Hahella chejuensis KCTC 2396: one gene and its partner. The protein of the gene in region 1 binds, or shares a complex with, the protein of each later gene. Links are inferred from orthologs where the notes say so. Each region holds a gene or a part of one and is shown in the gene's direction. Other genes may lie near its edges.

Region 1 (5,142 bases):
GTAAAGCGCGCTGGACCATGGACCTAGTAGAGGGTCAGAACGGCCCGCCAAGGAGGAACTGCGTGCGAGATTGCCAATCAGAGAAGGAATGAAAAAGTAAAACAACAGGCCACGCAGCGGCGGCCAGATGGGATCTCCAGATATTAGCCGATACTTGCGCCAATTCATGTAATGCCAGAACAGTTCGTACACGCCCAGCGTTAACACATACAAAAGACAGTGCAACCACATAGGCGGCGCAAAATAGGGCGTCAGTTTTTCTTTGAAAAAGCGGCGGCGTTCAGGCAAAGCCAATCCTTAATGCGAAAAAGAAAATTATTAGCAGTTTAGCTGATTTGCATCCTGGATTACTTTGGATTCAGGTAATTACCCGTTTATTTTTGGGATGACAATGAGGTTGGGCAAAATTCGCCTGTTAGGTCGCCATGAAAATCTTGGATATGTGAAGGTTGACGTTAGGGACATCAGTGTGGTTTCGCTGTATTGACTGCGTCGGTTTACTGTTTAGAATGGCCGCCTTTTGGGAATTCTCATGGATTTGAATCTAATCATTGGCGTCTTGATCGAGAGTGCTTGCCTGTTCGCCGCGGCCAAACTGCTGAAAGTCTCGCTGGCGTTTATTGAAGCGTTCTTGATCGTTCTTACGGCGGCTTTGATTGTACACTTTGTCTATGGTCTTCTTGGCTTTCTTCTCGCGCTGGGGTTTTATTTGGTGGCGTTGAAGTTAATCACCAAAGCGGATGCCTATTCAGAGATTTTTATTCTTACCATCATCGGCGTGGGCGTCCAAGCGCTACTGAAAAAGTTCTTATTCGCCGTCATTCTTGCCTGATTTCATCCAGTTTGCCTGCGGCTTTGCTGCATCGCCTTTACGCTACATCTAGTATTTACTTTTAATATCTAAAACCATATATTGTGCTCCAGCTATGGTTCACGCCTGTTCACAGGTTGTGCTAAGAGGGAATCCGGTGAGAGTCCGGTACTGACGCGCAGCGGTGTGGGGGAACGAAAGCGACGCGGGTGAAAACGCCCACGCACTGTCCTGAAAGTGGATGGGAAGCGGTCGCCGTAGGTTCTAAAAAACGTGTAAACGCCCCCGAGTCCGAAGACCTGCCATGCTGAAGTTTTCATGCCTTCGCGACTCAGGGTAATGATAAAGCGCCGCTCTAAGCGAGGCGATTTTCGTCCTGTCTGTGCGTCGCTTTATGTCCCGGTTCGCGGAGGTTCGGCCAGAACACGCGATAGAGGACAATCCCATGACCGGCAGTTTTTCGTCCCCCAGTGAGGCGCGCGCCTCCAGCTCCCCATCTGTTTCATCCGAGTCACACACTCATAACGCCCTGCTGCAGGTGATCAAACGCACCGGTCAGGCTGCGCCGTTTGACGACCGCAAAATCGCTATGGCGGTGACCAAGGCGTTTTTGGCGGTGGAAGGACAGTCCGCGTCCGGCTCGCCCCGTGTGCGGGATTCCGTAGAAAAACTGGTTAAAGATATCGTGGCGCGTCTGCGTCGCCGCAGCCCGGAAGGCGGTTCGGTGCACATCGAGGAAATCCAGGATCTGGTGGAATTGGGCCTGATGCGCGGGGGCTTTCATAAAGTGGCCCGCGCCTATGTGCTGTATCGTGAAGAGCATGCCCGTCAGCGCGCGCCGGCGCCAAGCGAACAGTCAGGGGAGACGCATCCCGATATCAATGTGAAATTCGCTGATGGCTCGGAAGCGCCTTTGAACATGGGACGTCTACGTACAGTGATCAGCGATGCCTGCGCGGACCTGGACGGCGTCAGTGAGGAAAAAGTGCTGCAGGGCGCACTGAAAAACCTGTACAACGGCGTCAAGCATAAAGACGTCAACGCTGCCTTGGTCATGGCGGCGCGTCCGCTGATCGAAGAAGAACCCAACTACTCCTATGTGTGCGCCCGCTTGTTGCTGGATGGTCTGCGCGAAGAGTCTCTGAGCTATCTGAACATCGCAGCGTCCGCGACCGAGGGCGAAATGGCGGAGCTTTATCCCACCGCATTCCGCGCGATTGTTGAGCGCTGCGTAGAGCATGAATTGCTGTCGCCAGAACTGCTGAAATTCGATCTGGAGCGTCTGGGCGCCGCGCTTAAGCCGGAACGTGATCGTCAGCTCACCTACCTGGGATTACAGACCCTTTATGACCGCTACTTTATTCACTGGCGCGAAACCCGTCTGGAACTGCCGCAGGCGTTTTTCATGCGCGTCGCCATGGGATTGTCGGTGCAGGAAGACGATCCCAATGCCCGTGCGATTGAGTTCTATGATCTGTTGTCCTCTTTTGATTACATGTGCTCTACGCCGACCCTGTTTAATGCGGGAACCAATCGTCCGCAGTTGTCGTCCTGCTACCTCACCACAGTGCCGGACGATCTGGAAGGCATCTACGGCGCGATCAAGGATAATGCGCTGCTGTCCAAATGGGCGGGCGGTCTGGGCAACGACTGGACGCCAGTGCGCTCTCTGGGCTCCCATATCAAAGGCACTAACGGTAAGTCTCAGGGCGTAGTGCCGTTTCTGAAAGTCGTGAACGACACGGCGGTGGCGGTGAACCAGGGCGGCAAGCGTAAAGGCGCGGTGTGCGCTTATCTGGAGTCCTGGCACCTGGATATCGAAGAGTTCCTGGAGCTGCGTAAGAACACCGGCGACGAGCGCCGCCGCACCCATGACATGAACTCCGCTAACTGGATTCCTGACCTGTTCATGAAGCGGGTATTCGAGGACAAAGAGTGGACCCTGTTCTCACCCAGCGATGCGCCGGATCTGCATGATTTGTACGGCTCTGCTTTTGAAGCGCGCTATACCCATTACGAATCCCTTGTGGAAAGCGGCGCCATCACCCTGTTCAAGAAAGTGCCTGCGCAGAATCTGTGGCGCAAGATGCTCTCCATGTTGTTCGAAACCGGTCATCCCTGGGTGACCTTCAAAGACCCCTGCAACCTGCGTTCGCCGCAGCAACACGTTGGCGTGGTGCACTCCTCGAACCTGTGTACGGAGATCACACTGAACACCAGCCAGGACGAAATCGCGGTGTGCAACCTGGGCTCGGTCAACCTGGTCAACCACATTCGCAATGGCGAAATCGATCACGATCGTTTGCGCAACACGGTTTATACCGCAGTGCGCATGCTGGATAACGTTATCGACATTAACTATTACGCAGTGCCCCAGGCGCGCAACGCCAACCTGCGTCATCGTCCGGTGGGCATGGGCCTGATGGGCTTTCAGGATGCGCTGTACAAGCTTGGCCTGCCTTACAGCAGCGTAGAAGCGGTGCGTTTCGCTGATCAGTCCATGGAGCTGATCAGTTATTTTGCGATTACCGCTTCTTCCAATCTGGCCAAAGAGCGCGGCCGCTATGAAACCTACGAAGGTTCCTTGTGGGATCAGGGCGTCCTGCCTATCGATTCTCTGGATCGTCTGGAGCAGGAACGCGGCGCGGAATTCTGTACGCTGGATCGCGGTCACAGTCTGGACTGGGCGCCGGTGCGCGAGCTGGTGAAAAAGCAGGGCATGCGTAACTCCAACGTGATGGCGATCGCGCCCACGGCGACGATTTCCAACATTGTCGGCGTATCCCAGTCCATTGAACCGACTTATCAGAACCTGTTCGTCAAATCCAACCTGTCCGGCGAGTTCACCGTGATCAACCCCTGGTTGGTGCAGGAATTGAAAGCGCGGGATTTGTGGGATTCCGTCATGGTCAACGACCTCAAGTACTTCGATGGTTCCGTCGCGCAGATCGATCGTATTCCAGAAGACGTGAAGCAGCTGTTCCTGACCGCGTTTGAGATCGATCCTCGCTGGTTGGTGGAAGCGGCCTCCCGTCGCCAGAAATGGATTGATCAGGGGCAGAGCCTCAACCTGTACATGGCGGAGCCTTCCGGTAAAAAGCTGGACAACCTGTACAAACTGGCCTGGTCCCGAGGACTGAAAACCACTTATTACCTGCGCTCTCTCGGCGCCACGCAAATGGAGAAAATTTCTTCCGGCGCGTCCCAGAGCGACAACGCCAAACCTGATGTTGACGACACTGAGAATCAGGAACCGCAACCGAAGTTCTGCTCGATTCTCGACCCGGACTGCGAAGCCTGTCAGTAAGCGACGATAACAACCAGGAGCTATGACCATGAATACCGAACTGATGAAGCAGACTGCGACCCTGTCGGACTGGGACGATCCTCTGGCGGTGGCGATTCCTGCTGTGTCCACATCCTCTGCTGTTTCTCCGCAGTCACCCGTTTCCACCTCTCCCGCTGCGGCCCCCGCCGCCGGGGGAGCCCCTGACAGCGCGGCCAAGCCCGCTCCCGTGGCGGAGCCGGTTCCAGAGGAAGTTCCGCAGAAACTGGACCCGGTCAACCCTGACGACAAGCGGGTGGTGAACGGCATGACTGACATCAACCAGCTGGCGCCGTTCAAGTATCCCTGGGCGTGGGAATTTTTCCTCAACGCCAACAAGAACCATTGGACGCCGCTGGATATCAACATGTCCCAGGACGTGTACGACTATCACCACAAGCTGACCTTGGAAGAGAAGCATGTGTATGAAAACGTGCTGGCGTACCTGACCACGTCCGACATTCTGGCCATGCGCAATATCGGTCTGGCGGTGATGGAGAAAATGAGCGCGCCGGAATTACAAATCTATCAGGCGCGGCAGGTGTACGAAGAATCTCTGCATACCTGGACTTATCAGCACTGTATCGAAACTATCGGTCTGGACCAGAGCGAGATCTATAACCGTTACCGCGTCACGCCAGCGATCTATCGCAAGATCAAGATGGGCAACGAGCGCATCAGCGCGTTGCTGCGTCCGGATATTAATCTGCGTAACCGGGACGACCTGGAAACCTTCGTGATGGCGTATATTTTCTTCGCCGGTATTTTCGAAGGCTGCTGGTTCTATAACGGTTTCAGTCCCATCTTCGCCTTGCAGCGTCGCGGTCTGATGAAAGGCACTGGCGAACAGCTGCAATACATCATGCGCGATGAAGTCATGCACTGCGCCTTCGGTATCCGCGTGGTGAAACAGATCATCAAGGAAGAAGGCGTCACCCTTGATCCCAAAGCGATCAAAACGCTGTGGGAAGAAGCCGAAGCAGCGGAGACTGGCTACGCCCATTTC
Region 2 (3,762 bases), 2.6 Mb from region 1 along the record:
CTGCAACTGGCGGAACCCATGCGCGCAGTCGCCAGTTTGTTACAAGCGCCGGAGTGGCTACTGGATTTCTATGCTTTTCTGCTGGACGACTCTCGCCTGTCCAGCGCCGAACGCCGTCATTTGCAACGGGTGTTGGAGCTATCCAAACGTCAGCACAGGCCACAGAAGAAAACGCGCAACATGCCGGAACAAGCCAGAGCGCTGGCGCTTACTCCGAAAGAATGGGAAGTGTTGCGCTTAATAGGCGAAGGCAGCAGCAATGAACGCATCGCCGAGCGACTGTATGTGGCGCCAAGCACCGTACGCAGCCACATCAAACATGTGTATCAGAAATTGGGCATATCCAGCCGGGTGGAAGCCCGGCGGGTTTCCCTCGATTTATCGCAGGGCCGGGTCGCCGGCCTTGGCGAACAGGGGTAGGCCGGCGGACCTAAACGCTGAAAATCCCCCCGTAAATCCCCCATTTGCATGGAAGCGTCCCAAGCTCGCCTTGGTTATGATCAAAGGGTAACGTACATCCGAAGCGGCCATAAGGGCCGCCGCCAATTCCACGAGCTTGGCGCACGGATGAACCAATATGGACTTTAGAAAAAATACAATACCGGAGCTCATTCATTATGTTGAAAGTTCATCGTCCAACCCGAATTTCTCTCGTCATCCGACACGCAATCGCCTGTGCGGCCGCCGCTGCGTTAGGTGTTTCCGCAGTCGCCGCGAACGCTGAAAGTTCCGGCAAAAGCGGCGCCGGCGTCCGCTTTCACGGCGGCGACGAGATAATCCTGCAAGGTTTCCACTGGAACGTCGTACGCACAGCGGAGCGCAACTGGTACAACATCCTGCAAAGTAAGGCCCAGCAAATCAGCGAAGACGGCTTCACCGCCATCTGGATGCCTGTACCCTGGCGGGACAACTCTTCCTGGCAAGCGTCCAGCGATACGCGCTTTGGCGGCGAAGGCTACTTTTGGGCCGATATGGATAAAAACAGCCGCTACGGCGACGACGGCCAGCTGAAACAGGCCGCCTCCGCCCTGAAAAATAAAGGCGTAAAAGTCATCTACGACATCGTGCCCAATCATCACGATCGCGGGCACAGCAATGACTCCCTCAATCTGCCCTCCGGACAAGGCTACTATCGCTCCGACTGCAGCTCCTGCGACGATGGCGACCCATTCATGGACGGCGGCTCAGATTTCAGCACCGCCCACCCGGATGTATACGATCTGTTTAAGAATGAACTGGTCAACCTGAAGACCAACTACAGCGCGGGCGGATTCCGTTTCGACTTTGTCCGGGGTTACGCGCCGGAGCGCATCAGCGCCTGGATGAGCGCCTCTCTGGACAGCGGATATTGCGTTGGCGAGCTGTGGAAAGGTCCCAGCGAATATCCGTCCTGGGACTGGCGTCATAGCGCCAGCTGGCAGGAAATACTGAAAGATTTCACAGATGCCTCTGACTGCTCCGTCTTCGACTTCGCCCTGAAAGAACGCATGCAAAACGGCTCCATCTCAGACTGGAGATACGGGCTCAACGGCAACCCCAGCGCCCAATGGCGCGAGGTCGCGGTCACATTCGTCGACAATCATGACACCGGCTACTCTCCCGGCCCTCTGGGCGGTCAGCATCATTGGGCGCTACCGGATTGGAAACGCAAAATGGCTTACGCCTACATTCTCTCCAGCCCCGGCACGCCGGTTGTGTATTGGCCTCACATGTATGACTGGGGAATGCGCGACTTCATCCGCAATCTGATTCAACTACGCAAATCCGCTGGCGTGAAAGCTTACTCCGGCGTGCAATTCCATGACGGATTCAGCGGATTGGTGGGAACCACAAGCGGCAGCAACGGGAAGTTGCTATTCGCCATCGACTCCAACTTCAGTTCGCCAAACCAAGTGGCGGGGGGGGCCTGGAATCTGGCGGTCAATGAGGACAATGGCCGCATTCGCATCTGGCGTCAGTAACGCTATCCCCCGGGTGGCTCGCGCCCGGGGTTTCCCCTCTCACAGACACAATTTCGACGTAGACCAATAACAAAAATCAATCAAAACGTTATTAACTATCAATTTTCCTATACTCGCCTCCCCGTATAATCTATGTCGCATTGTTTTACACACTTCTCCGGAGGTATCAATCATGTATACGGTGATTTTTGGTCGGTCAGGTTGCCCCTATTGCGTTAGAGCCAAACAAATTGCAGAGCAGTTAAAAGATCAGCGACAAGATTTCGACTTCCGCTACATCGATATTCACGAGGAAGGCATCAGTAAAGCCGATTTGGAGAAAACCGTCGGCAAGCCGGTGCTGACTGTGCCGCAGATATTTATCGACAAAGAACACATTGGCGGCTGCAATGAGTTTGAAAACTACGTTCGCCAAAACCTGACGCACTGACTCGACAGTAGTCGAATGTAATACATAACGCCAATAAAAAAGAGGCCGTCCAAGACCTCTTTTTTTCTTAAGCGAGCAGTGCGATACAGGCCCGCCCCGCTACTGAAGTCGCCGGATCAGCTCAACCCGACGATTGCGTTTTTTCCCTGCATCAGACAGGTTATCTGCTTCCGGCGCTACCGGACCAACACCGTAAGGAGTCAAGCGCGCTTGGGCAACGCCATAGTCCTTTATCAGGCGTTCAACAACCGCTTTGGCGCGCGCCGAAGACAACTCAATGTTGTGTTGAAAAGCTCCCGTGTCATCCGTGTGACCTGTCACATAAAGCAACAACTCCGGGCGCTTTTTCAGCAAACCTGCGATAGCCTCCAGAGTAGGTTTAGATTCGTCTTTGACGACGGCTTTGTCCGTATCAAAAAACACGCCGTATAAAAGCGCTTTTCCTGTCTCGTCAATATCACGACTCAGGCTATCCACATCCACTGTAATCAGGTCGTCCTCAAGCGCTTCCGATTCCAGAATGATCTGCTGCACTGCCGTTTCATCCTCATAACCACCAATAAACAAGGCGACATACACCTTGCCTTTTGCTGCGTCTTTTGACGCCACAATGAAATACGGCTTACGGTAGTAGTTGTAGACGGACTCTGTAAGTGAAATCAGTCCACCGAGATGAGAGGACTTGTACTCGTCGCCGCACTGCTGCAGCTCACAGGAATAAACAGTAGCGAAGCCGCCTTTAGACAACGCCGCTTTATAATTTTCGTACAACTTCAGAGTGGACACATTTTCCAGTTCGTAATAGTGTCTGGAAAGATCGCCAACCAAATCCAAAGTTTCAAACTGATATGGCTTGTCGTCGCCGCTTAGTGCGGAAACCGGAATACTGATGCGCTCATAATCCACCACTTTGCGTTGCCGCAAATCGGCGCCAGGATAGCGGGGCAACAGCGGGTGATCTTCCTTCGCGGTATCCGGGTCACTAGCTTTCATCAGGGTCGCAGGCGGCTGCGCCCCGAGATATTCAACGTCCATTTTGACAAGGTCGCTCTGTAGCGGTTCTTCTTCAAGGATAACTTGCTGCACAGCAACCTCGTCATCATAGCCGCCGATGAACAAAGCTACGTTGACTTTACCCTTTTGGGCACCCTTCTCATAAACCATGTAGTAAGGATTGCGGTAATAGTTGTAAACGCTATCACCTGGCGAAACCAGTGCGCCTAGTTCAGCCGCCTGCGTCGCTGATCCGCATTGCTCCAGCTCACACTGATAAACAGACTTGAAGCCGCTTTTTTCCAGCGCGGCTTGATAATTTTTATACACTTTAAGTGTGGAGACGTTTTCCAGACTATAGAAATGCTGGGTCAAATC

The links. The genes of interacting proteins can lie anywhere in the genome.
Region 2: the proteins of HCH_RS31265 (region 1) and HCH_RS19250 are in contact, whole or in part, in an NMR structure (PDB 1QFN), measured with the Escherichia coli proteins. The link is inferred for Hahella chejuensis KCTC 2396 from one-to-one orthologs.

What each region holds. Positions count from the first base shown.
Region 1 is NC_007645.1:7,042,058-7,047,199, reverse strand. Bases 929-4,318 are described here. They hold HCH_RS31265 (ribonucleoside-diphosphate reductase subunit alpha), read left to right. Parts: upstream 929-1,256; coding sequence 1,257-4,118; downstream 4,119-4,318. Other genes in these bases: HCH_RS31260 (ribonucleotide-diphosphate reductase subunit beta), read left to right, coding at 4,147-4,318. Outside these bases: HCH_RS31275 (pilin), read right to left, coding at 1-288; HCH_RS31270 (hypothetical protein), read left to right, coding at 533-832; more of HCH_RS31260, read left to right, coding at 4,319-5,142. UniProt on the Escherichia coli protein: Provides the precursors necessary for DNA synthesis. Catalyzes the biosynthesis of deoxyribonucleotides from the corresponding ribonucleotides.
Region 2 is NC_007645.1:4,456,570-4,460,331, forward strand. Bases 877-3,762 are described here. They hold HCH_RS19250 (GrxA family glutaredoxin), read left to right. Parts: upstream 877-2,133; coding sequence 2,134-2,391; downstream 2,392-3,762. Other genes in these bases: HCH_RS19245 (glucan 1,4-alpha-maltotetraohydrolase domain-containing protein), read left to right, coding at 877-1,961; HCH_RS19255 (OmpA family protein), read right to left, coding at 2,491-3,762. In the rest of the region: HTH-type transcriptional regulator MalT, read left to right, coding at 1-420; more of HCH_RS19245, read left to right, coding at 618-876. UniProt on the Escherichia coli protein: The disulfide bond functions as an electron carrier in the glutathione-dependent synthesis of deoxyribonucleotides by the enzyme ribonucleotide reductase.